DNA from 4 places in the Bacillus paranthracis genome. Region 1 is predicted to be linked to each of the others. Evidence: riboswitches for the same ligand, from Rfam matches in the RefSeq annotation. Region 1 holds a riboswitch; each other region holds the start of a gene.
What was found. A riboswitch is a leader RNA that binds a small molecule or an ion and turns the genes downstream of it on or off. The one in region 1 is predicted to bind lysine.

Region 1 (6,343 bases):
CGAAGTAATTGGACAAGTACAAGCAATTACTCGCGGAGAAGTAGATGAAGCAATTGCATCTGCAAAAGAAGCTCAAAAATCATGGGCGGAAGCTTCTCTACAAGATCGCGCAAAGTATTTATATAAATGGGCTGATGAGCTCGTAAATATGCAAGATGAAATTGCCGATATCATTATGAAAGAAGTCGGTAAAGGATATAAAGATGCGAAGAAAGAAGTTGTTCGTACAGCTGACTTCATTCGTTACACAATCGAAGAAGCTTTACATATGCACGGAGAAAGCATGATGGGCGATAGCTTCCCGGGCGGTACAAAATCTAAACTTGCGATTATCCAACGCGCACCACTTGGTGTTGTATTAGCAATCGCACCGTTTAACTACCCAGTAAATTTATCTGCTGCAAAACTTGCACCAGCATTAATTATGGGTAACGCTGTTATTTTCAAACCAGCCACTCAAGGTGCAATTAGTGGTATTAAAATGGTTGAAGCACTTCATAAAGCTGGTCTTCCAAAAGGCCTAGTAAACGTAGCTACAGGACGCGGTTCTGTAATTGGTGACTACTTAGTAGAACACGAAGGTATCAATATGGTATCGTTCACAGGTGGTACAAACACAGGTAAACATTTAGCGAAAAAAGCTTCCATGATTCCACTTGTATTAGAACTTGGTGGTAAAGATCCTGGTATCGTTCGTGAAGATGCTGACTTACAAGATGCTGCAAACCATATCGTAAGCGGTGCATTCTCTTACTCTGGTCAACGTTGTACAGCTATTAAACGTGTACTTGTACACGAAAACGTAGCAGACGAGCTTGTTGGCTTATTAAAAGCGCAAGTAGCTGAACTCTCAGTTGGATCTCCAGAACAAGACAGCACAATCGTTCCATTAATCGACGATAAATCTGCTGACTTCGTTCAAGGTTTAGTTGACGACGCTGTAGAAAAAGGTGCTACGATTGTTATCGGTAACAAACGTGAGCGTAACTTAATTTACCCAACATTAATCGACCACGTAACTGAAGAAATGAAAGTTGCTTGGGAAGAGCCATTTGGCCCAATCCTTCCAATCATCCGTGTTTCTTCAGATGAGCAAGCAATTGAAATTGCTAACAAATCAGAGTTCGGTCTGCAAGCAAGTGTCTTCACTAAAGACATTAACAAAGCATTTGCAATTGCTAACAAAATCGAAACTGGTTCTGTTCAAATTAACGGACGCACAGAGCGCGGCCCTGACCACTTCCCATTCATCGGTGTAAAAGGTTCAGGTATGGGCGCACAAGGTATTCGTAAGAGCCTTGAGTCTATGACACGTGAAAAAGTAACTGTATTAAACTTAGTTTAATCTTATACAAAGAAGCTGATCTAAAATTAGATCAGCTTCTTTTTTATATAGATACTTCCCAAAAACGAAGGATTTCGTTCTACTTCCGATTTGGTTTTCCAAATCGAACTAAAACATGCCATAATAATTTTAATTCCTGAAGCACTTCTTCATAAGTTCCACGATCACTCCAAGATAATGGATTGCGTTTCAAATCCGCTACAGCAGAACCAATTATATTTGCATCGATACAATGATTCCGTGCAATGCGTCTTGCTAAAGATGGCATTTTTGAACCTCTAAAATCCATTGGAACGTCGTCTACCATAAGTACAAAACCCGTGTGCCAATACAAATCAATAGCATACTTCAGGCAAATCCCTTCTAATTTTCTTCCTACATCCGTACCCTTAAATGAAGGATCTACAACAAGAGCTTCCACGTCTTCTTTAAGAGAAATATCTCCATGAACTTGCGCTTCAATATAATGATTAAGGTTACGGGCTGACTCTTTGTTTACTAAATCTATAAACGGCCTTTCCAGGTTAGCCAGTAAATGATTAACTAATCTTGTTGGAGTCAAATTCCCTTCACCAATTGCAAACTCTCTTACGAATGTTTCTTCCAAAAGAGCAGCTAAAATCATATCAAACTCCTCATAAGTCCCCTTTTCTTTTGGATCTTGATGCGAATCTAAATACGTATATGTAGAGCGATAAGAAACTTTTGGAGATAAGAGAAAATAACAGGATCCAAAACGCGGAGCCGGCCCATCTGGATGTAACATCAAATTTAGCGCCCCATACTTTGGCCGTTGATCATTCGTTACACCTTCCAATTGATATGCTCCTCCAAATATTCTCTGTTCCCAAAGGTCACGTTCACCGCCAGGATAAGCAGACACACTTCCATTAGATAGCAATGTTTCAAACTGACTTTTATATATTCCTTGTTCAAACAATGCTTCAGCAACACTTTTCATACTCGAATCGAGTCTGTCTGGATGAAAGTGTAAAGCAATCCTTGCATGAGATTTTAAGTTAGCGACAACTTCTTCAAATATTTCATCTGTAATATTACACATGTTAAGTATATGATTAATTGTTGCTTTCGCCTCACGTTTTTCGTTCTCTGCATATTTTGAAATATACTCTAAAGCAAATAATTGAGACCTTAATAATTCCATAATCCAATCTCCCCTTTAATTGAAATGACCTTAATCCTTTCAATTAAAAGTGCATTTTTTCCTTCTTATGCAACTAACCTGATTTATTGAACAAAAAGTACTTTCATACAGTCTAATTACAGATGCGAGCATTCTTTACGGGTAAATCCACACATTCTACAGAAATGTGATATCCTAGCCAACGCTCAGCAATATGTTCAAATGATAAGGCAGAGCCTGTTGTAAAAAATCGATGCTCAGGATTCAGATTGTCAGACAAAATTCCTTTATGCTGTAAAATTGTGCTTAACTCTATCGCTGTTTCTTCTGCAGAACTAATAATCGTTACATCCTCTCCTAGTTCCTTTTTAATATAAGACTCTAAAAGTGGATAATGCGTACACCCAAGAATTAACGTATCTATATCTTCTTTCGTTAATGGCAGTAAAGCTTGTTTTACTTGCTCGGTTACATATGCTGTATCTTCTAATTGATTTTCTACAACTGTAGCTAAGGTCGGGCACGCATGACTATGCACTTTCAAATATGTATCAAGCTCATGCAATGCTTTTTCGTACATATTAGATTTTATCGTACCTACAGTTCCAATTACTCCGATTTCCCCTTTCTTCGTCACTTTAATTGCCGCTCTTGCTCCTGGATGTATAACGCCAATAACCGGAATAGAAAGTGCTTCTTGCAGCGCAGTCAATGCAGCAGCTGCAGCAGTATTACATGCTACAACTAGAGCTTTTAACGGAAACTGTTTGAGGAACTCAACCATTTCAAATACGAAAGATTGTACCTCTTCTACACTTCTTGGCCCATACGGACAACGTTCATTATCACCAATATAATAAATGCTCTCTTTAGGCAATTGTCTTATAATTTCGCTCGCAACTGTTAATCCCCCAACTCCCGAATCTAACACACCTATTACTGAATGTTTATGACATACAGACATATACTTCATCCCCTTTTCAATCATCTAGCGCCAACAACATTTATTATATTATGAAAATTCAATATTACATAATAATCCCTCTTGCTTTTAATCACAAACTCTTCTCTATAATCTGATTATTATTATATCCATTGACGTATAAAAATTCATTTGTTACTCTTAAATACGTTAAATTAATATTTAAATCCTCATTCGTATCTCGGTGAGGTAGAGGTTGCAGTCATTAAGAGTATCATTTCAGGAGATGTAGTGGCATTGATGAACGAATGAGAAAGGAATGATTGCCGAAGTAAGCCCGTGTCCACCATGCACGCTTGCTGGGTCTGCTACTTAATAAGTGCAGAACTGTCACAAACGTTTCGTTTGTGGAGAGCTATCGAGAGGTATGTCGTGGGTTTCTTATAAGATAGAAAGCATGTAGCGGCAAATTACGTGCTTTTTTTGTTTTGTTTGGGACTTCTCTTCCTGACTCAGGAAGACATACATATCTCCTCGCTTGACTTGGTTATACTAACTTTGGAGGTATTTTCTATGCAACAAAAAAAATGGGGCTTTTGGGTACTCACAGCTTTCGTTGTCGGTAATATGGTTGGCGCTGGTATTTTCATGGTGCCAAGTACGTTGGCACAAACAGCAAGCCCTCTCGGTGTCACTTTAGCTTGGTTAACAACAGGGTTTGGTGTTTTAATGCTAGCTCTTGTTTTCGGTAATTTAGCAATTCGTCGTCCTGATTTAACGACAGGACCACAAAGTCATGCATATGCTTTATTCTCAACACCAAAAAAGAAAAAAATGGCTGGTTTCAGTATGGTATGGGGATATTGGGTTGCAAACTGGGCAAGTAACGTTGCCATCATTACATCATTTGCGGGATATTTATCACTCTTCTTCCCGATTATGAAAGATACACGACTACTATTTTCAATCGGTTCTTTTAATGTAGAAGTCGGAAAACTAATTACATTTACGATTTGTTCCATCTTACTTTGGGGAACTCATATTATATTAACAAACGGTGTAAGCGGAGCTGGAAAGCTAAACTTCTTAGCAACAACAACGAAAGTAACTGGATTCCTTTTATTTATCGTCGTTACGTTATTTGCATTCGAAGCTTCTAAGTTTGGACAATGGTACACACCGATGATCGATAAATCAGGTGTATCACACGGTCTACTTTCACAAGTAAACTTAGCTGCTCTTACGACGCTTTGGGCATTTATCGGAATTGAATCAGCGGTTCTTTTATCAAACCGGGCCGTTTCTCCAAAAACGGTAAAACGCGCAACAGTTGCGGGATTACTTATTACAGTTGCGATTTACTTAGGAATTACAATTTTAACAATGGGTGTACTTCACATTGATAAATTACAAGCTTCTGAACGTCCATTAGCAGATGCACTAAACGCTGCAATGGGTCATGGCGGCGGGAAACTGATGGCATTACTTGCTCTTACTTCCCTATTCGGTTCCATCTTAGGCTGGATTTTATTAAGCTCAGAAGTACCGTATCAAGCAGCAAAAGAAGGTTTCTTCCCTTCCTTCTTCACAAAAACAAACAAAAAAGGAAGTCCAATTTATTCATTACGATTAACAAACATTATGTCGCAAGTGTTCTTATTCTCAACATTATCAGGAACAATTGCGGAAGCTTATACATTCGTTATTACTGTATCGACACTGGCCTACCTCATTCCATATCTCGTTTCACCAATCTTCCAGTTAAAACTAGTCGCAACTGGTGAAACGTATAAAAATGAAATACGGGCAAGAATTACAGATGGCATAGTCGCAGTGATTGCACTTTGCTACGCACTATGGGTTATTAAAACGGGCGCAGCCGATATAAAAACATTCCTTCTCGGAATTGGTTTATTCGTAATCGGCTTTGCCTTCTATCCATTAATGAATCGTGATCAGAAAAAAAATAACGAAAAGAAAAACGGGCAAGTTGCATAACGCAATTTGCTCGTTTTTTCTTTTACAAAACATATATAATAGAACAAAGAGGTGAAAAACATGTCAATCGAATCACTATGGAGCAGCCGTTTCCAACAACATATGCAAAATATCATTACATACTTTGCACGTATGATTAACGGTTTACTATATAGCTTTATCTTTATTTCATGTGTTGGTGCATACTATTATGCTCAGTTTCTAAAAGCATCTCCTTCTAAAGGAATATCTTTACTACTCATCACGATTGTACTTACATTCATTATAACGAGATGCCCTATTCGTACATTTATTCAGAAACCTGACGCTGTCTATTTACTAGCACTAGAAGAGAAATTAACTTCTTATTTCAAAAAATCTCTTCTATACAATTACATCATTCAGCTTTTCCCATTGTTATTTACGTTTCTTATTCTCGTTCCGCTTGCACTGCAATCATTACAATTAACGATACCTTTCTTATGTACAATCTTTATCATTTTAATGGTTACGAAAGCTTGGAACATATACATACATTGGATGTGGCGTGATTGTCACGAAAAAAATATATGGCTGATTATTCGTATTGCTTGTAACGCCCTAGTCATTTATATGCTGTTTTATGTAGCAAATGTTCTCATATTAGGTGGATTACTCTTACTACTTGCTTTCCTACTTCTATACACGAAAAAACAGCCTACAAAACGAATACCATGGGATTACATAATCGAGCAAGAAGAAAAAATGAACGTTCGTTTTTATCAATTTGCTAGCATCTTCACTGATGTTCCGCAACTAAATAAGCAAGTAAGTAAAAGAAAATGGCTTACAAATTGGATTGAACCTTTATTACATAAAAAACGAGCAACTTTCTTCTATTTACATACACTCGCATTTTTACGCGGGAATGATTATTTCGGTATATATATTCGCTTAGGGTTGATCGGTGCCTTTG
Region 2 (6,343 bases), 550 kb from region 1:
ATTTACACGCATCATAAAATAACCAGCTTCTTTCGGTCTTTGCAAATACAACCCTGCCCATTTGAATGCGTCCCACTCTTCTTTCGGAATAGATTCGAAGCCATTCTCTGCATAGTAAGGAATATCATTAAAGATTTCCAATCCATCTTTTTTTAATTTATTTTTCTCAGTTTGATTTAATTTTTCATTGTTAGCCCATACTTTTTCATAACTCATTTTTTATCCCCCTATATAAAACTACGCTCTTGTAAGTACTTCACGATTTGTTCTGCACATTCTTCAATAGAATACTTGTGCGTTTGTACAATTAATTCCGCTTTCTCTGGTTCCTCATACGGTGAATCGATACCTGTAAAGTCTTTAATATCACCTTTTCTTGCTTTTTTATAAAGCCCTTTCGGATCACGTTTCTCACACTCTTCAATTGGACATTTTACAAACACTTCTATAAATTCATCTGCAGCTAATAGATCTCTAACTTGTTTTCGGTCTACTCGAAACGGTGAAATAAACGCTGTAAGAACAACAGTCCCTTGATCTACAAATAGCTTCGCCACTTCGCCAATCCGTCTTATATTTTCCATACGATCACTTTCAGAAAAACCTAAGTCTTTATTTAAACCGTGGCGTATATTATCTCCATCAAGTACATAGTTTCCAATATTCTTTTCAAATAGTTTACGAGCAACCGCGTTCGCTACTGTAGATTTACCCGAAGCTGATAAACCAGTAAACCAAATTACAAAACTATGATGCCCATTCTTCACTCTTCTCTCATCTTTTGAAACAGAAGTTGTATGCCAAGTAATATTCGTATCCATTTCATTCTCTCCCTATTCTGTTACTACTTCTTTTTTCAAACCTTTAATTAGTACCTCTACTACCTCTTTACGACTAAATGTACTTGGCGGAATCTCACCGTTTCTTAATAGTTCTCTTACTTTCGTACCCGATAAAATAACATGATCTTCTTTTCCGTGCGGGCATGTTTTCGTCGAAGCCATCGCTTCACATTTCGTACAGTAAAAACTATGTTCAAAAAATAACGGTGTAATCCCTAACTCTTCCACTGTAAAGTTTGTAAAAATTTCTTGTGCTTCATAAGTTCCGTAATAATCTCCTACCCCAGCATGATCGCGCCCTACGATAAAGTGGGTACATCCAAAATTCTTTCTAACTAATGCATGGAATATTGCTTCCCTCGGTCCTGCGTAACGCATTGCCGCAGGAAATACACTTAAAAAGACACGATCTTTCGGATAATAGTTTTGAAGTAATACTTCATAGCTTTCCATCCTTACATCAGCTGGAATATCATCCGACTTCGTTTCCCCAACGAGCGGATTTAAAAAGAGTCCATCTACAATTTCAAGAGCAGATTTTTGAATATATTCATGGGCACGATGCACCGGGTTCCTCGTTTGAAATCCTACTACTGTTTTCCAACCACGTTTTTTAAATTCTTCTCTCGTTTCAATTGGGTCTAAATGATAAGAAGGAAACGGATTATTTTCAAAGCGTTTCGTCAGTACAATAGCTCCTCCGACGTAAACGTTCGGTCTTTCGTATAATTTTTTCACTCCAGGATGAGCCTCATCCGTCGTTTTATACACTAGTAACGCTTCTTTTTCCTTATCAGGCACAAAAATATCTTCTATTTGAATGACACCATATACATTTCCACCGTTAACAAGTTTTACTTCCTCTCCAACTTTTAGCGTCTCTGCTACTTCTTCTGTTACTGGTAATGTAATGGGTATACTCCAAACGCTCCCATTAGCTAAACGAAGCGTTTCTACAACCGAATCATAATCTTTCTTTCCTAAAAAACCAGTAAGCGGGCTATATCCCCCTGTCGCTAATAGTTCTAAATCACTTAACGCAATGTTATCTAGCCCAATTTCTTTTTCAATTTGTAATACGTCATATGTCTCGTCTACACGGTTTACTAATTCGTTTACTGTACTCATGTTCTATATCCCCTCTTAGTTTTATTTCAAGATTCATCTTATTGATAATGAAGACCACATTCAGTTTTCACTTTCCCAGCCCATCTACCATCTCTTGAATCGCCACCCTCTCCTACAGGCAACGTACACTTCTCACACCCAATACTTGGATATCCAATATCATGTAATGGGTTATACGGCAAGCTATGCTTGTATACATATCGCCATACCTCTTTCCACGTCCAATGAATGAGCGGACAAACTTTAATAGATTGAAAGCGATGATCTTGATTTATAAACTTTGTATGCTTACGCGTTTCTGATTGTTCCCTCCTCAACCCCGATATCCACGCTTTTTCATTCGCTAATGATTCTTCTAATGGTAAAATTTTCCTAATATTACAACAAAGGTTAGGATTGCTTTCCCATAGCTTGTTACCATGCAAGTTGGCTTGTTCATCAAGTGTAAGTTTTGGCTGTTTTTCTATAATATTTAATGAAGGAAATCGTTCCCGCACTTTTTGAATTAATTCATACGTTTCTTGAAAATGTACGTTAGTATCTAAAAAAACAACTTTAGCAGATGGATTTACTTGGTTAATAAGATGCAGCAGTACCATCCCTTCCACTCCGAAGCTACATGCGTATACAATTTCACTTTTATATTCTTTATAAGCCCAACTTAATGCAGATAACGCGCCTTTCGTTTCATCTTCTTCTGAAAATGAAACATCATTTTCTTCCCACGTTTCATACGTCAACATGTTTTTTCCCCCTGTAAAAGCAAAAAGACGGTTTTAACCTAATAAAATAGGTTAAAACCGCCTCTAGTTTTTCTAGTCAGCGCTTTTTACTTTAAACGTACTTTTTCACTTCTCTCTAATTGAATGACTTTTCCATCTTGCACAACAATTGTAATTGAACCATATTTCATATCAGCAAGCATCGCTTCAATTTTCTCAGATACTTCCTCAAAATGTTCCCGTACACTCACGCGAACAGCCCCCCTTTTTATTCATAAAAAAAATCTTTCCCATTTCGAAAAGACTGTTCGGTAATATATTTTACCTTATCTTTCAAAATGGATTCCATTTTGCTGGATTTAGCACCTTGCTTTCTATAAGCAGGTTGCCGAGCTTCGCCGGGCCAGTTCCCTCCGCTTCTCTTGATAAGCTTTGTATTTGTATTTTATCATAATTCTGATTTTTTTCAATCCTAGTTTTCCGATATATTTTAATTATTTTATTTTACAAAAAAGGAATTGCCCATCCGAACAACTCCTTTTTCCTCATTTAAACAAGTTCTTTAATACGTATGCGATCGTTCCCAATAATATTTTCATATGTTTCGCGCTCTACAACAATTTGTGATGTACCGCCTTTCACGAAGACGACAGCTGGTCTACGAATCCGATTATAATTATTCGCCATCGAGTACCCGTATGCCCCTGTACAAGAAATCGCTAGTAAATCGGCAGAGGCAACTTTCGGTAAAGTAATATCCCAAATTAACATATCTCCACTCTCACAGCATTTCCCTGCAATCGAAACAACTTCCTCGTTCTCATCATTCCCTCGATTCGCTAACATCGCTTCATAACGAGCGTTATATAAAGCAGGTCTTAAATTATCAGTCATCCCACCATCCACTGATACATATTTCCGAATACCCGGAATGTCCTTCACAGATCCGACTGTATAAAGTGTCGTTCCAGCATCACCTACAATGCTACGACCTGGTTCAACCCATATTTCCGGTAGTGGATATTCACATACTGTAAATTGTTCTCTCACCGCACTTGTTACAGCTCGCACATATGTCTCAAGAGTTAATGGTGTATCTGATTCTGTATAGCGTATTCCGAATCCTCCGCCCACATTTAGCACTTTTACTACATAGTTTGTTCGCTCTCTCAATTCTTCTAAAAATTGATGAAGAACTTCAATCGCTCGCACAAAGCCAGCCGTTTCAAATATTTGTGATCCGATATGTGAATGAATTCCTAACACGTTATAATTTGATTTTTGTAAAGCAAGCTCAATTGCCTGCATCGCTTGACCATTTGACACGCCAAATCCAAATTTTGAATCATCTTGACCTGTTGTAATATATTCATGTGTGTGCGCCTCTACTCCGGGCGTTACACGAATTAATATGTTCACAAATTTCCCATGTTGCACTGCTAAATCATGCAAAATTTCTAATTCTAAGAAGTTATCTACGACAAAACAACCAATATTCGCCTGAAGAGCCATCACAATTTCTTCATCTGTTTTGTTATTGCCATGAAAATGAATGCGCGATGCAGGAAATCCTGCTTGTAGTGCAGTATATAATTCTCCTCCAGAAACAACATCTAATGACATATTCTCTTCACGAGCTACTCGGCACATCTCCATGCACAAGAACGCCTTGCTTGCATATGCTACTTGATAAGAGAACCCACTTTCTTTAAAAGCACGATGAAACGCGCGGCACTTTCCTCGAATTGACTCTTCATCGTATACATAAAGTGGTGTTCCATATTGTTTTGCTAGCTGCGTCGTGTCGCACCCTCCAATTTCTAAGTGTCCTTGCCCATTGATTCGGCTTGTGCCGTGTAAATACATTTGAATTCCTCCCTTATTTCCTCTAAAACTCATAACCCCAATCTTCTATTCATTGCAGCACGCTTTTAGATAGACAAAAAACGCGCGGAACAATGTTCACACGCGTTTCTTATTAGGAAAAATATATATTGAAAAAATAAACGAGTTGTTATCTCCTCAAAATAAGAAACCGCATCAACATCTCCAAATAGCTCTCCATAAAATAAATCTTATGACAGTACTACATTTATTCAATGCAGTCCCAATATATGAATAAGATGGTTATTCTTATATTTCGGCAATAGTCCCTTTCAACCTATGATCACAGATTCCATTAAATCTCCCATAGCTTACTCTTTCCTATCGCGGCCTCTACCTTTGAGAGTAGATGAGGTAAGTCTATTTAATTTTCAAACATCTAATTGTTGCTATTAACAATACCAAAGGACCATTTTATTTGTCAAACAATTTTTTATATTGCTTTTTGACAGTTTAGTTTCGTATCGTTTGGTAAGCGCTTTACTGAAACCTTTGTCACTTCCCATTCACCTTCTTCGTTATTAAATGTAATCGTTACCTTCTCAAATGGTGGCGCAATTTTCCCTGCAACACGTTCATACTTAGTCACTTCAATACTCGCTTGAAATAAATATGTACCGCTATACACTTTTTTTAAACTAATAATTTTCGGGCATTGATAAGGCTTCAAGCTCCCATATTGTTTTTCGATTGCTTTATTTATTTTCGGAAATAACACAGAATAAAGGGCATCTTCCATAAGAGGTGCATCATACTCTGCTACCGACACACTTGGTGAAGCAAAAAGTATAACACTACTGCATACTATAAAATATAATAATTTTCGCATTATAACCTCCGTATTGTTACACGATTCTTTCCGCGCACGATAATAATCATACATAGAAACTCCATTTTATTGTCTCCTACTGCCCTTTTTCTACTCAATTGTTATAAAAAAGTCCACAACTCTCTTTTATTTTCGTATAATGATACTCATAGTATAATAAACATAATAATAAAGGACTGTTCGTATATATAAAATGAGGCGCTAATCAAATAGGCCCACAAGAACCGTCATGCTTTTTAGGAGAGGAGTATATTATGCTACAACGTCTGTTTCCAAAACTGCGATTCGCACTCGTTGCAGTCGTTTTATTATGGATAAAAACATATATTGTGTACAAGCTAGCGTTTGATATTAAAATTGATAATTTCTTTGAAGAATTTATGCTTTTTATGAATCCACTAGCTGCGTTACTTTTATTTTTCGGTTTTGCATTATTTGCATCTAAACACCGAAATCGCATTATAGTTGGAATTAGTTTTATACTGTCATTCATTTTATTTGGAAATGCAATGTTTTATGGGTTTTATAACGATTTCGTTACGTTCCCAGTATTATTTCAAACAAATAATATGGCTGACTTAGGGACGAGTATAAAAGAACTCTTTACGTATAAAACATTACTGTTATTCGCAGATGCGATCATCTTAATGTTTCTTTCGCGTAAATTCCCATCATTTTGCGACAAAACGCCGCTTTCTCGCTCTGAGAAGAGAACTTTCTTTAGCGGTGTAACAGCTCTATTAGCACTACAAATTGTTGTTTCTGTTATTTATAAACCACAAATGTTCTCACGCTCATTCGATCGTCAAACTGTCGTGAAAAATTTAGGTTTATACACATATCATCTATTTGATATTACACTGCAATCAAAATCTTCAGCTGAACGTGTATTTGCAAGTGGGGACGGGTTCTCTGAAATTAAAAACTATACAGACTCA
Region 3 (6,343 bases), 1.9 Mb from region 1:
ATAAAAAGTTTTCTATTGGAGAATTCTCGAAAAAAACGGGCATACCAATTCCTACTTTGCATTACTATGATGAAATTGGATTGTTACAACCAGAAAAGAATCCTTCTTCAGGGCACCGCATTTATAAATATCAAGATATTATAACCTTACAAAAAATTATAAGTTTAAAATTTCTAGGCTATAGTCTAGATAAAGTCGCTAATTTGTTACATGAATCAAGCTTTAGCGTTGATCTGAATGAAAGCTTGTCTCTCCATTTGCAAGTGTTAGAAAGAGAAAAAGAACAAATTGAGCAATCAATGCAAGTAATTAAAAGAGTAATGAAGTTAGTCGAAGAGGAAGAAGAGGTAGATAGTACTGTATTATTTAGTCTTATTTACGGTATGAATACTGAACATACACACAAAGAATGGACGGAACGCCATAAGTTAACGGATATCGTGGAAGAAATATCAAAGAAATCAGAAGAAGATAAAATTGCTTTGGATCAAACGTTTATTCAATTGTCTAAAAAGGTTAAGCAATTATATGGTAAACCAGTCGAGGATTTGAAAGTACAAGAGATGGTAAAGGAATATATAGAAGAGTCTTTTTCATTTCTTAGTGAAGATTTGATACAAAAATTAGCTAATACTAGTGTGGAAGAACTGGATATGCAAGAACTTGAAAATATGATACCCTCGCCTTTCACAGAAGATGAACAAAAATGGCTTAATGAAGCGATGGAATATTATATGAAGCAAGTAGAAATGGAATAGGAATAGATTTTATGAGTGTTTAGCTTCATCGAAATAATGCTATAGACCTTTCATTGAAGGAGGGGAATATGTTTGTTATTGCTTTATTCAAAAGAAAGAAATGCGTATGCTTTATTTTTGAAGCATACGCGTTTTTGTTTAAAATACTCAAAAATAAAAATCTTTTGGTAAAGTATCATTTTTTATTACCGTTCTTAACCCATGTTTTATAATCCAAGGATTAACTGGATGCTGTTTATCACGTAATTGCTGCAACCATTGAAAAACGAATTCTTTATCTTCTTTCGTAATATCGTTAATATGATTGGCTACAGATTTTTGAACATATTTAGAAGGGTCATTCATTAAAGGCTCAAGAAGCTGTAAATTGTACTGAAAGTCACCTTTCAGAGCTCCTATTTTTTTAGCCCAAGGAAGTCTAGGTCTCGTACCTTCAGAAACTAATCTTCTAATGTGACTGTTTTCATCATGAATCCACTTTTGTAATATGTTTAGTGTGTCTTCATGGTATGTTTGAAGAAAAGGCCGAATGGCATATTCAGCAGTATTCCTTTTCGTTATTTCATACATGGCGTTGAATGAGGTTTCAAAATCGTTAAGCCCATATTTTTCAACGTATTTTGCAATAGGCATGTACATATATCCGTTTGTAAATGTGCCTACTTCTGTTGTATTTTCTGGTCCTAATGTTTTCAGTAATATATGTATTGCTTCATTAAAATCTTTTTGTAAAGCATTGTGTAATTCATCTGCCAATACTTCAATACGCTGCTTTAACTCTAAATTTTCAACTTTACATGTTACGGAAGACACAAAGTTTCTTTTAGAGAAAGTAGGATCGTGTTTATAAATAGAATCAGCCATTTTTTCTGCTAATTCTTCGTTAAATAAAAATTTTAGCGGAACATATTTACCCATTTTTTCACCTCAGTGATCAGTTGAAAACAAGTTTTATTTTTTAATCGACAATCCATAAACTAAAGTCTCACTCGGAGTCGTAATACTAAAACCTGTCGTTTTATAATCAAGCTTCACCGTATCACCAGTGTAGTCTTTCGTAAATGAATCCATTTGTACGATAAGGTCTGCATCTTCATATACAACATCATCTGCAACATATGTATCCCAAATTAAATCGACATCAACGAAAATACTACAAGAGTTTGTCATTGTCCCTCTAATGCGAATGATTTTTTTATCTTCACGTTCTAATCTATGTATAGCTGCTATTGCTTCATCAGTAATGCGAATGTTCATTGTATCCCAACCTTTATTTATATTTCCTTTATTATTGCAAAAACAGGGGCAATAGGGAAGCAAAGAGGTTTGCAATAAAAAACGAGCAAACAAATTTGTTTGCTCGTCTCCCTTTATTTCAGTTCACATTTATCAAGTGGAATGACTTTTGTTTTTTTCGTAAATTTGTATCCTAACCAAAGTACTAAAAAGAGTGGTAAACCGATGTAAGAAACGAGTACGCCGTTCCAATCGATTGATTCACCCATAAATGCGCCGTAGTTTTGACCTAAAATTACGATGACGCAAAGTGCAAATGCGAAGATTGGTCCGAATGGGAACCATTTTGCTCTATAAGGTAAGTCATTTAAATCTTTTCCTTGTGCGATATATGCTTTACGGAAACGGTAATGACTAATTGCGATTCCAACCCATGCGATAAAGCCAGACATTCCAGATGCATTTAATAACCAAATGTATACAACACCGTCACCGAATAAAGAAGCAATGAAAGCGATACTACCGACAATCGATGTTACGATTAATGCGTTAACAGGTACGCCGCGGCTATCTAATTTACCAAGAAACTTCGGTGCTTTCCCTTGGCGAGCTAAATCCCAAAGCATACGAGTTGATGCATACATACCAGAGTTACCAGCAGATAGTACTGCCGTTAAAATAACAGCGTTCATAACAGAAGCAGCGAAGGCAACGCCCGCTTTTTCAAAAATAAGTGTAAATGGACTTACTGTTACATCACTTGCGGCAAGACTTTCAGTTGTATAAGGAATTAATAAACCGATAACGAGAATGGCAAGGATATAGAATAAAAGGATACGCCAAAAGATCGAGCGAATTGCTTTCGGAATATTACGCTCTGGATCAGAAGTTTCACCAGCAGCTACCCCAAGTAATTCAGTTCCTTGGAAGGAGAAACCAGCTGCCATAAATACTCCGATAATTGCCATGATACCACCGTTAAATGGTGCATCTGCAACAGTGAAGTTTTTAAATCCAACCGTTTCGCCGCCCATAATTCCGAAAATCATCATAAACCCGACAATTAAAAAGATAATAATCGTAGCTACTTTAATAAGTGCAAACCAATATTCAGATTCACCAAATCCTTTAACAGATAAGTAGTTTAAAAGGAAAATAATAGCTAAACATAATCCGCTCCAAATGAGGGAAGGAGTATCTGGAAACCAAAATTTCATAATTAATGTTACTGCAGCTAGTTCAGCAGCAATCGTAATGGCCCAGTTATACCAATAGTTCCATCCAAGTGCAAAGCCAAGTGATGGATCAACAAATTTTGTTGCGTACGTGCTAAAAGAGCCAGTAACAGGCATGTAAGCTGCGAGTTCAGCTAAGCTTGTCATTAAAAAGTAAACCATAATTCCAATTGCGGCGTATGCAATTAATGCCCCGCCAGGTCCAGCTGAATGGATGACACCACCGCTGGCAAGAAATAGTCCGGTACCAATTGTACCGCCGAGAGAAATCATCGTAAGGTGCCTTGATTTTAGACCGCGTCTTAATTCACCTTTTCCTTTTGTAGCTTCTGTTTTAGAGGTAGCTTGATTCGTTGCGCTATTCATGTTCAACACTCCTTTTCTTGTAAGATAGGAAGGAGCGGGGGAGAAAAATACAAAAAACCGCCAAAGGAATTTGGCGGAACGTTTCACAAATAACCACCCCATCATACCCTTCCGTTAAGATAGCACCCCACGTTTACACGGTAATTTTGTAAACGTGACAGTTCTGTTCCTTTCGGAGACAGCCCCAGCTCATATTTCCAGAGAAGAAATATAAACTTCGGCAACTTTTCCTTTCAAACGGAGTCGGTGACTTTCTCTGTGTCTCGTCCGTTTTACTCTTAAAAGTCGCAACCTCTACCTCATCGGATTGATGAGGATTTGATATATTGCTAAGATTTTTAATATATGGCAATTGTAATGAGTTTCTGAATATATTGCAAGATATTTTGTAGGAAAAAATCAAAAAATATCGGTTATTGTATAGGAAACGCTTGCAAAACTCCACCCGAACCTACTATTATGTAACAATAAGCAAAGAAAAAATTGTTATACAAATGTTTCGCAAAAAATATTGAAAAACCCTTCAAAAATTAAAAGAAAATTCAGAAAATATAATTCGACATTCATAATCAGGTCATATTTTTTGATATAATTAGAGTAACGTGTAAGTAAAAAAGGGGAAATCAAAATGAAATTAGAAACAGAAAGGCTCTATATAGTGCCGTGTACAGAAGAGAGTATTCACGTTGCTAACGAGCAAGGATATAATAGTGGTCCTCATGTTGTAGGGCATGTAGAAAATGTAAAACAGGATAAGGATTTATTACCTTGGGGCGCGTGGTATGTCATTCGAAAAGAAGATGACATCGTTCTAGGTGATATAGGGTTTAAAGGGAAACCAAATGAGGAGCATACAGTAGAAATTGGTTACGGTTTTATTGAGAAATATTGGAATAAAGGGTATGCGACAGAAGCTGTAAGAGAACTAATAAATTGGGCTTTTCAAACTGGAGAGGTAGAAACAATTATTGCGGAGACACTTCTTGAAAACGAAAGCTCGATTCGTGTATTAGAGAAATTACATATGAAGAGAACTGGCACTACAGAAACAATGATTAATTGGAAAATAGAAAAATAAAAAATACCGCTCGAAGTATATCGGGCGGTATTTTTATCGTTAAGGTAGCATTTGTTTTTGATCATTCGGATATCCGGCTGTCGGTGTGTTAGAATGCTTGGAATGATTACGAACAGCAATGAAAATAGAAATAATAACGACAAGACCAATTGCCACGTAAGAAAGGGAAATAATCGTTGGATCCACTTTAAATGTAGTAAGTAGTGTACGAATGTTTGTAAAGATAATAAGGCCACCAACTAATACGCCAAGTAAATGAGAAGGTACGATGCGCACTAACCATGCAGCGATTGGAGCTGCGACAATACCGCCAAGCATTAACGAAAATACCCAAACCCAACTTACTTGTTCCCAACCGAGTGAGATGAAAAAACCAATTGTTGCAGCGAGTGAAACAGGAAACTCACTCGTATCTACAGATCCGATAACTTTTCTAGCTTCATTTCCTCTTGCTAAAAGTACAGGTGTCGTAATCGGCCCCCAGCCACCACCACCAGTTGAATCAACGAATCCAGCGAATAAGCCAAGCGGAACAAGTTGTTTAGCAGACATACGTTTCTTTGAAGTAACAACTTGTTTTTGAATAATGAATCGTAATAAAATATAAACCCCTAAAGTAAATAAAAATACAGAAATGTACGGTTTAATTACATCCCCAGGTAAATTGCTTAAAAAACATGCTCCAATAAATGCGCCAATTGCTCCTGGTAATGTAAGCCTGGAAACAGTATATTTATCAACGTTTCCAAATTTGATGTGAGATGCACCAGAAGCGGCGGTTGTAACGACTTCAGCTAAATGAACAGAAGCGGAAGCGACAGCTGGTGCGATACCAAACATTAGTAAAAGCGAGGTAGATGTTACCCCGTACGCCATTCCAAGTGCTCCATCGATCAATTGAGCGAAAAATCCAATAATAGCAAAGACAATTAATTTCTGCATAAATAATCCCCCTGTAATAGTAAATGAAAAAGGCACTTTTCCCGTGTGAGAAAAGTGCCTTTGGTTTTTCCAATCAGCAATAATGAAATTTGTTTCATTATAATACACATTAATCGTATAAATCAACTAGGTTTTAAAGTTTTTTGAATTGAATGAAAGAAAAATAAAATATACAATAAAAGGATGGAGAGAAAGGGGAGAAAGACATGTTATTATTTGATCACCTCGTACATGCAGTGAACTGTACACCGGAGGAAGCGGCAAAACAAATGCAGGAGCGTGGATTTCATACTGCACTAGGCGGAGAGCATACTACTTGGGGTACTTGGAATAGTTTATGTTATTTTGATTTATCATATATAGAATTTTTAGCAGTTCAACATGAAGAAAAAGCGAAGAAAGCAGATAATCCATTAGTACAAGAAACGGTAGTGAAATTACAAGACGGTGAGGGTATGCTTCAAATCGCAATTCGAACAGATGCAATTGAAGAGCTAGCAGTAAAGTTTAGTAAGCACGGTTTACATACGATAGGACCATTTGAAGGGAAACGTATGAGAAAAGATGGCCGTCTTTTAGAATGGAAAATGTTATTTGTAAAGCAAGATAAGAACGGACCGAAATTACCTTTCTTTATACAGTGGAATGAAACGGACGAAGAAAGAAGAAATGATTTACGTAACATTGGCACGATCACTGAACATAAAAACAAAGTACAACAAATTGAA
Region 4 (6,343 bases), 880 kb from region 1:
AAGAAACTGGATTACTTGTTTCAAATTTAACTTTTAAAGGATTAGATGAATACGTAAATCCGAAAGAAAATGTTCGATATATGGTATTTAACTATTGGACAGATTCATTTGAAGGTGAACTCCTTTCGAATCCTCCTGAAGGCGAATTATTATGGGTACCAATCGATACAGCACTAAATCTTCCTATGCAAGATTGGTTTAAAGAAAGATTTCCATTATTTTTTGAAAAAGGTACGTTTGAAATTCAACGTGTTTGGGACAAAGACTTAGATAAACAAGTCGCTATGACAATTACCCATACGTAAAAAAAGCTTGGAATCTCTCCAAGCTTTTCTTACTTCTCCTCTATTTTCTTAATCTCATAATCAATTTCTAAAAACTTAACTCCAAATATCCACATTTTATGGTTAGCTTCTAACATTTGATTGGTGCCCTCTTTAATAATAAACGTCTCAGCTAACGGTAAACGGATTGTAAAGAAACGAGTATGTATATAGATCCCCTCATCTCCCTTACCATTTCTTCTCAGCTTACTAGTAATAATTAAATTATTATTATCATTGCGTAATTTTAAAATCCCCGTCATATTCGAATATGGTAAAGGCAATGCGATATTCATATATGTATCGCTCTTATATGTATACATGGAATACAAGGCTAAAAAAATAGACTCCCCTGTTTCATTTTTTCTTAGCCAAGCCCTTACATTCTCCCTTCCATCCTTCTCATCCATTATCCCTATGATAGAGCCGTGCATCGTTTCCCACTTGCCGCCCATTCCTAAATGCATTTGTCCTACACGCTTACTCATTTTCTCATAGCAAAATGCAAACGGGCGGAACCAGCGAGTCCATTTAATATGCGATTGTAATTCATACTCTGTTGTATTTTCATAAAAACGAATAATACTTACAGGAATCTTGGCCCTATCAAATATCCCACTATGGAAATCATTCATTTTATCAACTAAACCTTTGTATTCCTTGCTATCTATTACATTTCTGTTATGTAAAAATGCTTCACCAACTGTCGCCTCTCCTCTTAATCTGCTCATTGGTTTCCCGTAATATTTATAGTTCGGAACACTCTTTTCAATCATCCAGCCGACAAATGCCGGCAACGCTACTCCAATTCCATTAACAACACCGTGAATCCAAACCATTTGGGCAATTGTAATCGTCATTACATGTTTCAAATTCCCATACGAATATATAAGTGAAAACATAATTGTTACCATGAGCGTACTAGACGATATGATTAGGAGGATTTTTGCACTGATAGCATTAAATTTCGCCCGCCAAACATAAATTCCATACCCATAAATCGCACATAAATATAGGAACACTGCAAAAAATTCAAATACCCTTGAGTACGTAATTCCAATCGCAACTGTCATCGGTGAAATGACTATAATAAACATAATTGCATCATATACTTTACTGCTCTTTTCTCTCTTCCGCCCTATTAAACCAGCTGATAATGGCAATAGAAACGCCGAATAATGAAAGTGTGCAGCTGTGAGTAAAACGATGTCAGAAGTAAACTGCATAATCGAAATCTTTGCTACAGAAGCAAAAAACCAAAAACCACCTAAAAACAAATAAATAAACGCACTATCGATAGCTGTCTCTTCTAACGGTGTCCATCCTCTTTCTAGTAATCTATTTATACCAAATAACGCAACGATCCCCGTATATACAAACCAAATTATCGCAAAGATATATTGATTTGTTACGAAAGCTAACATTGCACAAATCGCTGCTATCGGATATAAAAACGATACAGATTTATAAAATAATACATACGATCCATTTCGTGCTCTTTTATCAATAATACAAAAAGACATCGGTATACATAACAAAATAGATAATAAAATAATTGCTTCAACTGGGTTTACATTTGACCACTCACATATTAGAAAAATAATATAACAAGCAAGCCCAACTATTATATTTTTCATATCATTTATTTCCTCTCCACAAATGTTCCCCTATATGAAAATAATGAACCAATTAACGGATTGCGTACTTGTACATGAATTCGAAAGCACTGTTTTGTTTCATCATAACTTTCTACAATGTTGGCCTCTCCGTATAAGAATCTAGGTAACGGGATTTTTCTTCTAAACATGTAAAACCATTGTTTCTTTGAAGAAATATGCATCGCCCCCATCTCATCAATATGAAAATTCAGTGTAGAAACAAGTATGTGTGGTTCACCAAAATAATCTACAATTTCATTTTCATCGAATTTCATTACCGCATTAAAATATCTTTTCTTATTACGAAAGTAAAAAGTACGATTCCATCGCACAAATTCATTTCCGTTTCCATCTCGCTCAGCGGTATTATGTATTGTAAATGGCACTTCCTTCCCCCGCTCAGAGAAAAACATTCGAAACTTCGATGCAATTTTTAATATCAATTTTACGAAAAAAGAACCTCCGTAAATTTCATCCATCTTTCCTTCTCCAGTAAAGCTATTTTCTTCTGTAATCTCATAACGTTTCTGTAATTTTGGATGAAGTTTTTTATAAGAATCCCCTAATAGTCTTTCATACATATTAGCCATACATTATCCCTTTCTCTTCCTCTTGCAATTTTTTGCACTTGGTAAATCAAAACTATTTATATAACCGACAATCGATACCCCCATTAGTAAAACGTTTAATGTAATTGGATTAAACGGCTCTGTAAAGCTTACGATATTCGTAAATCCTGCCACTATCGTTAAGGCTATTAACATAAAAATATGTAGTATAAATAATTTTTGTTTTGGAACTGGAAATAGCCATATGATACCAAAAATAATTTCTAACATCCCTATTACTTTAAGAATTGCAATACTATTTCCAGTTGAATCAATAATCGCAGAAAGCATCTTCATCTCTTCTGGATGACTGAAAATTATTTTTGGGAAGATCCCTTGATACATCCATACAAATGCAAATAAAAAACATACGAGCCAATATGTCATTGTTCTTCTAATTAGCAACCTAGGATGAAGCCCCTTTTCTAACCATAATTTTAAAGCATCAAAACTCCAAGCAGTCGCCCAGCCTAATAACGGCCGAAACATATAGAAATCTATTACATTCCCTATACGACCAAACCTCGTATCATAATCATATTGCGTCTCAAAATGAATGTGTTCTTTACGGGGTGTATACTTCCAATAACCACGCCCTATTTGAATAAGTGATAATTGATTTTCTGTCCAAAATTTTAAAGAAGAAATCCGTTCACCTGTTTCTTTTCTTATTTCACCTATCGATTCCCCTTCCCCAGCTATTTCAAGTCCAAATCCGATTTTTGTTTTATATAAAAATTTCTGTGGTTCTCCTTCTTTTTTCTCTAAATATGAAATTTCAGTAAAGCGGGCATCCCATTCTGTATGTATATGTGGTTCTTGCGTGTATTCCCATAATTTCTCCATTGTTGTGTTCATTTCTGTTGAAACATAAATAGGCTTTTTCCCTTTCATTCTTCCACCTCCAATGCACTATAATTTTAATGTACATGTAATAAATTTATTTTGCTACATTTTTCACAAACTCCCTCATAAAAAGATAGAATTTTTAAAATATATATAAAACACTTGATTCCTCGAAAAATTTAAATTATTATAAAACAAATGTTACCAACAACTTCATAAATCAAACACTCTCGCCTAAAACGTGAGATAGAGGTTGCGATACTTATGAGTATTCTAATGGAGACACAGAGATGTCTATGAAATTAGATGAAAGGAAGTATTGCCGAAATCGATATATTTCTCTGTATGTATCGATTGGGGCTGTTTTCGAATAGAAACAGAACTGTCATATGTACAGACGTGTACGTATGAAGAGCTATCTACAAAAAAGAGATATCATTTTTATGGTATTCCTTTTTTGGCGGTTTTTTTATTAGCTCCGTTTTCTGTTTCCCTTTTCCTGTAACAGCACCATCCTCACTTATTTGAGATGGTGTTTTTTGTTTTTCTCTGGTAACTACAGGAATATTGGGATTTATATATGTCCTAATCTATTCTTAAAAATGGATGAAAGAAGGAATTCGTAATGGAAACGATTGTACAAAAATTTGGTGGCACTTCTGTCGGAAGCGTTGAACGCATTCAACATGTAGCAAATTTAATTATTGAAGAATATGAACGAGGACATAGTATCGTCTCTGTCGTTTCAGCAATGGGGAAAAGTACAGACGAACTTGTAGCACTTGCTAACGCGATTACAGAAAATCCGAGTAAACGCGAAATGGATATGCTTCTATCAACAGGAGAGCAAGTCACTATTTCATTATTAACAATGGCATTACAAGCAAAAGGTTATAACGCGATTTCATTAACAGGATGGCAAGCTGGTATTACGACAGAATCTGTACATAATAGTGCACGGATTACTGACATTCATACAGATCGAATTCAATCTTATCTTGCTGAAGGTACGATTGTTATCGTAGCTGGCTTCCAAGGCGTTAGTGAAAACCATGAAATTACAACGCTTGGACGCGGTGGTTCTGATACAACTGCTGTTGCATTAGCTGCTGCACTGAACGCAAAAAAATGTGATATTTACACAGATGTGACTGGCGTATATACGACGGATCCACGAGTTGTAAAAGATGCTTATAAATTAGATGAAATTTCTTATGACGAAATGTTAGAACTTGCAAATCTCGGTGCTGGTGTATTACACCCACGTGCTGTTGAGTTTGCTAAAAATCATAATGTCATTTTAGAAGTTCGCTCAAGTATGGAACAAGAAAATGGAACAATTGTAAAAGGAGAATGTACCATGGAACAACAATCAATCGTTAAAGGTATTGCATTTGAAGATAATATTACACGTATCACATTGAAAGGATTGGAACAAGGCTCGCTTTCAACAGTTTTCTCTACATTAGCAGCGGCACATATTAATGTAGATATCATCATTCAAAGTATTACAAATGAAGGAACTGTTCATCTCTCCTTCTCCATCCATTCTAATGATTTAAGAGAAACATTAGAAGTATTGGAACAAAATCAAGAGGCACTTCACTATGAATCAGTAGAATATGAAAATCATTTAGCAAAAGTATCAATTGTAGGATCTGGTATGGTCTCTAATCCAGGTGTTGCTGCGAATATGTTCACTACTTTAAAAGAAGAAGATATTCATATTAAAATGGTAAGTACATCAGAAATTAAAGTGTCTGTCGTTATTGACCGCCTTCATTTAGTAACAGGTGTCGAGGCGCTGCATCAATCATTTATGGCGAAAATTGAGCCTTTAGTGCAGATGAGCTAATTTCTACTAGTAAAACTTAAAACAAATTATATGAATCTACTTCCTTCCTATATAAATAGAAAGCTATTTGCATATAGAGTAATAAGAAATGTATTTATCATTTAAATAATACACTTCATTCTATACAACGATCGGGCCCTTTAAGAGCATACAGCGTAGAAACATTTTTCGGGGAAGTCGCGGTATTGTTTGTTAACAAGATACTATATAGCACAATTAAAAATAGCTTGTCACATTTCCCTATACTGTGACAAGCTATTTTTTGTTTGGAAGGAGTTTATAACTTTTTAATAGTATAATTATGTAGATGGTTAGATCATACACTTTTACATATAAGGAGATAAAGACAATGACAAACAACAAATTACTCAGAATGGATAATGTCAGCATCGTTGTAGAATCCCTTGATCATGCAATCTCTTTCTTCGAGGAGATTGGTTTGAAACTCGAAGGGCGCGCCACTGTCGAAGGTGAATGGGCCGGTCGCGTAACCGGCCTCGGTTCTCAGTGCGTAGAGATTGCTATGATGGTAACTCCAGATGGCCATAGCCGAATTGAACTTTCGCGATTTCTTACCCCGCCCGCTATAGCAGATCACCGGGCAGCTCCTGTCAATGCCCTCGGTTATTTGCGCGTCATGTTCACCGTTGAAGACATTGACGAAATGGTATCTAGGCTTACTACTAAGCATGGTGCTCAGCTCGTTGGCGAAGTAGTTCAATACGAGAACTCTTACCGTCTCTGCTACATTCGTGGAACTGAAGGCATTTTAATCGGTTTAGCGGAAGAACTCGGTAATAAATAATTAATGTTTTATTAGAAGTCTTTACTAAAGTAAAAATATTTGAAAGAACTTTACACTTAATAAAACTTAGATTTTGAACCCCGTCCTAGCTTTAGAACGGGGTTATACTTGTTTGAGCTTTTTAACATACTATTAACATCCTAAAATTATTATAAGGCAATTTATTTTCTTGTTATACTCTTTCCTAGGAAATATAACTTACTCTTCTCACTTTTTATCATATATATCTTTTCTTTCAAAAAACGATC

Region 2: it holds a riboswitch for lysine, as region 1 does, so the genes downstream of both, lysA (diaminopimelate decarboxylase) here and NLJ82_RS04560 (amino acid permease) in region 1, are expected to answer to the same signal.
Region 3: it holds a riboswitch for lysine, as region 1 does, so the genes downstream of both, NLJ82_RS14420 (amino acid permease) here and NLJ82_RS04560 (amino acid permease) in region 1, are expected to answer to the same signal.
Region 4: it holds a riboswitch for lysine, as region 1 does, so the genes downstream of both, NLJ82_RS09060 (aspartate kinase) here and NLJ82_RS04560 (amino acid permease) in region 1, are expected to answer to the same signal.

The regions. Positions count from the first base shown of each region.
Region 1 is NZ_CP101135.1:890,340-896,682, reverse strand. It holds gene gapN (NADP-dependent glyceraldehyde-3-phosphate dehydrogenase) at 1-1,345, shown strand, start outside; gene NLJ82_RS04570 (DUF3626 domain-containing protein) at 1,425-2,510, opposite strand; gene racE (glutamate racemase) at 2,623-3,453, opposite strand; lysine riboswitch at 3,654-3,837, shown strand; gene NLJ82_RS04560 (amino acid permease) at 3,985-5,409, shown strand; gene NLJ82_RS04555 (ABC transporter permease) at 5,470-6,343, shown strand, end outside.
Region 2 is NZ_CP101135.1:1,443,241-1,449,583, reverse strand. It holds gene NLJ82_RS07395 (nitrite/sulfite reductase) at 1-216, opposite strand, end outside; gene cysC (adenylyl-sulfate kinase) at 228-821, opposite strand; gene sat (sulfate adenylyltransferase) at 834-1,970, opposite strand; gene NLJ82_RS07380 (phosphoadenylyl-sulfate reductase) at 2,009-2,713, opposite strand; gene NLJ82_RS07375 (YezD family protein) at 2,800-2,943, opposite strand; SAM riboswitch class I at 3,016-3,124, opposite strand; gene lysA (diaminopimelate decarboxylase) at 3,242-4,558, opposite strand; lysine riboswitch at 4,739-4,920, opposite strand; gene NLJ82_RS07365 (DUF3888 domain-containing protein) at 5,010-5,459, opposite strand; gene NLJ82_RS07360 (LTA synthase family protein) at 5,660-6,343, shown strand, end outside.
Region 3 is NZ_CP101135.1:2,797,449-2,803,791, reverse strand. It holds gene NLJ82_RS14435 (MerR family transcriptional regulator) at 1-758, shown strand, start outside; gene NLJ82_RS14430 (DNA alkylation repair protein) at 906-1,676, opposite strand; gene NLJ82_RS14425 (iron-sulfur cluster biosynthesis family protein) at 1,710-2,015, opposite strand; gene NLJ82_RS14420 (amino acid permease) at 2,129-3,595, opposite strand; lysine riboswitch at 3,708-3,900, opposite strand; gene NLJ82_RS14415 (GNAT family N-acetyltransferase) at 4,224-4,673, shown strand; gene NLJ82_RS14410 (sulfite exporter TauE/SafE family protein) at 4,713-5,615, opposite strand; gene NLJ82_RS14405 (VOC family protein) at 5,822-6,343, shown strand, end outside.
Region 4 is NZ_CP101135.1:1,769,030-1,775,372, reverse strand. It holds gene NLJ82_RS09080 (8-oxo-dGTP diphosphatase) at 1-305, shown strand, start outside; gene NLJ82_RS09075 (YndJ family protein) at 335-1,960, opposite strand; gene NLJ82_RS09070 (DUF4166 domain-containing protein) at 1,966-2,571, opposite strand; gene NLJ82_RS09065 (DoxX-like family protein) at 2,575-3,483, opposite strand; lysine riboswitch at 3,675-3,861, shown strand; gene NLJ82_RS09060 (aspartate kinase) at 4,061-5,290, shown strand; gene NLJ82_RS09055 (VOC family protein) at 5,640-6,095, shown strand; gene NLJ82_RS09050 (helix-turn-helix domain-containing protein) at 6,303-6,343, opposite strand, start outside.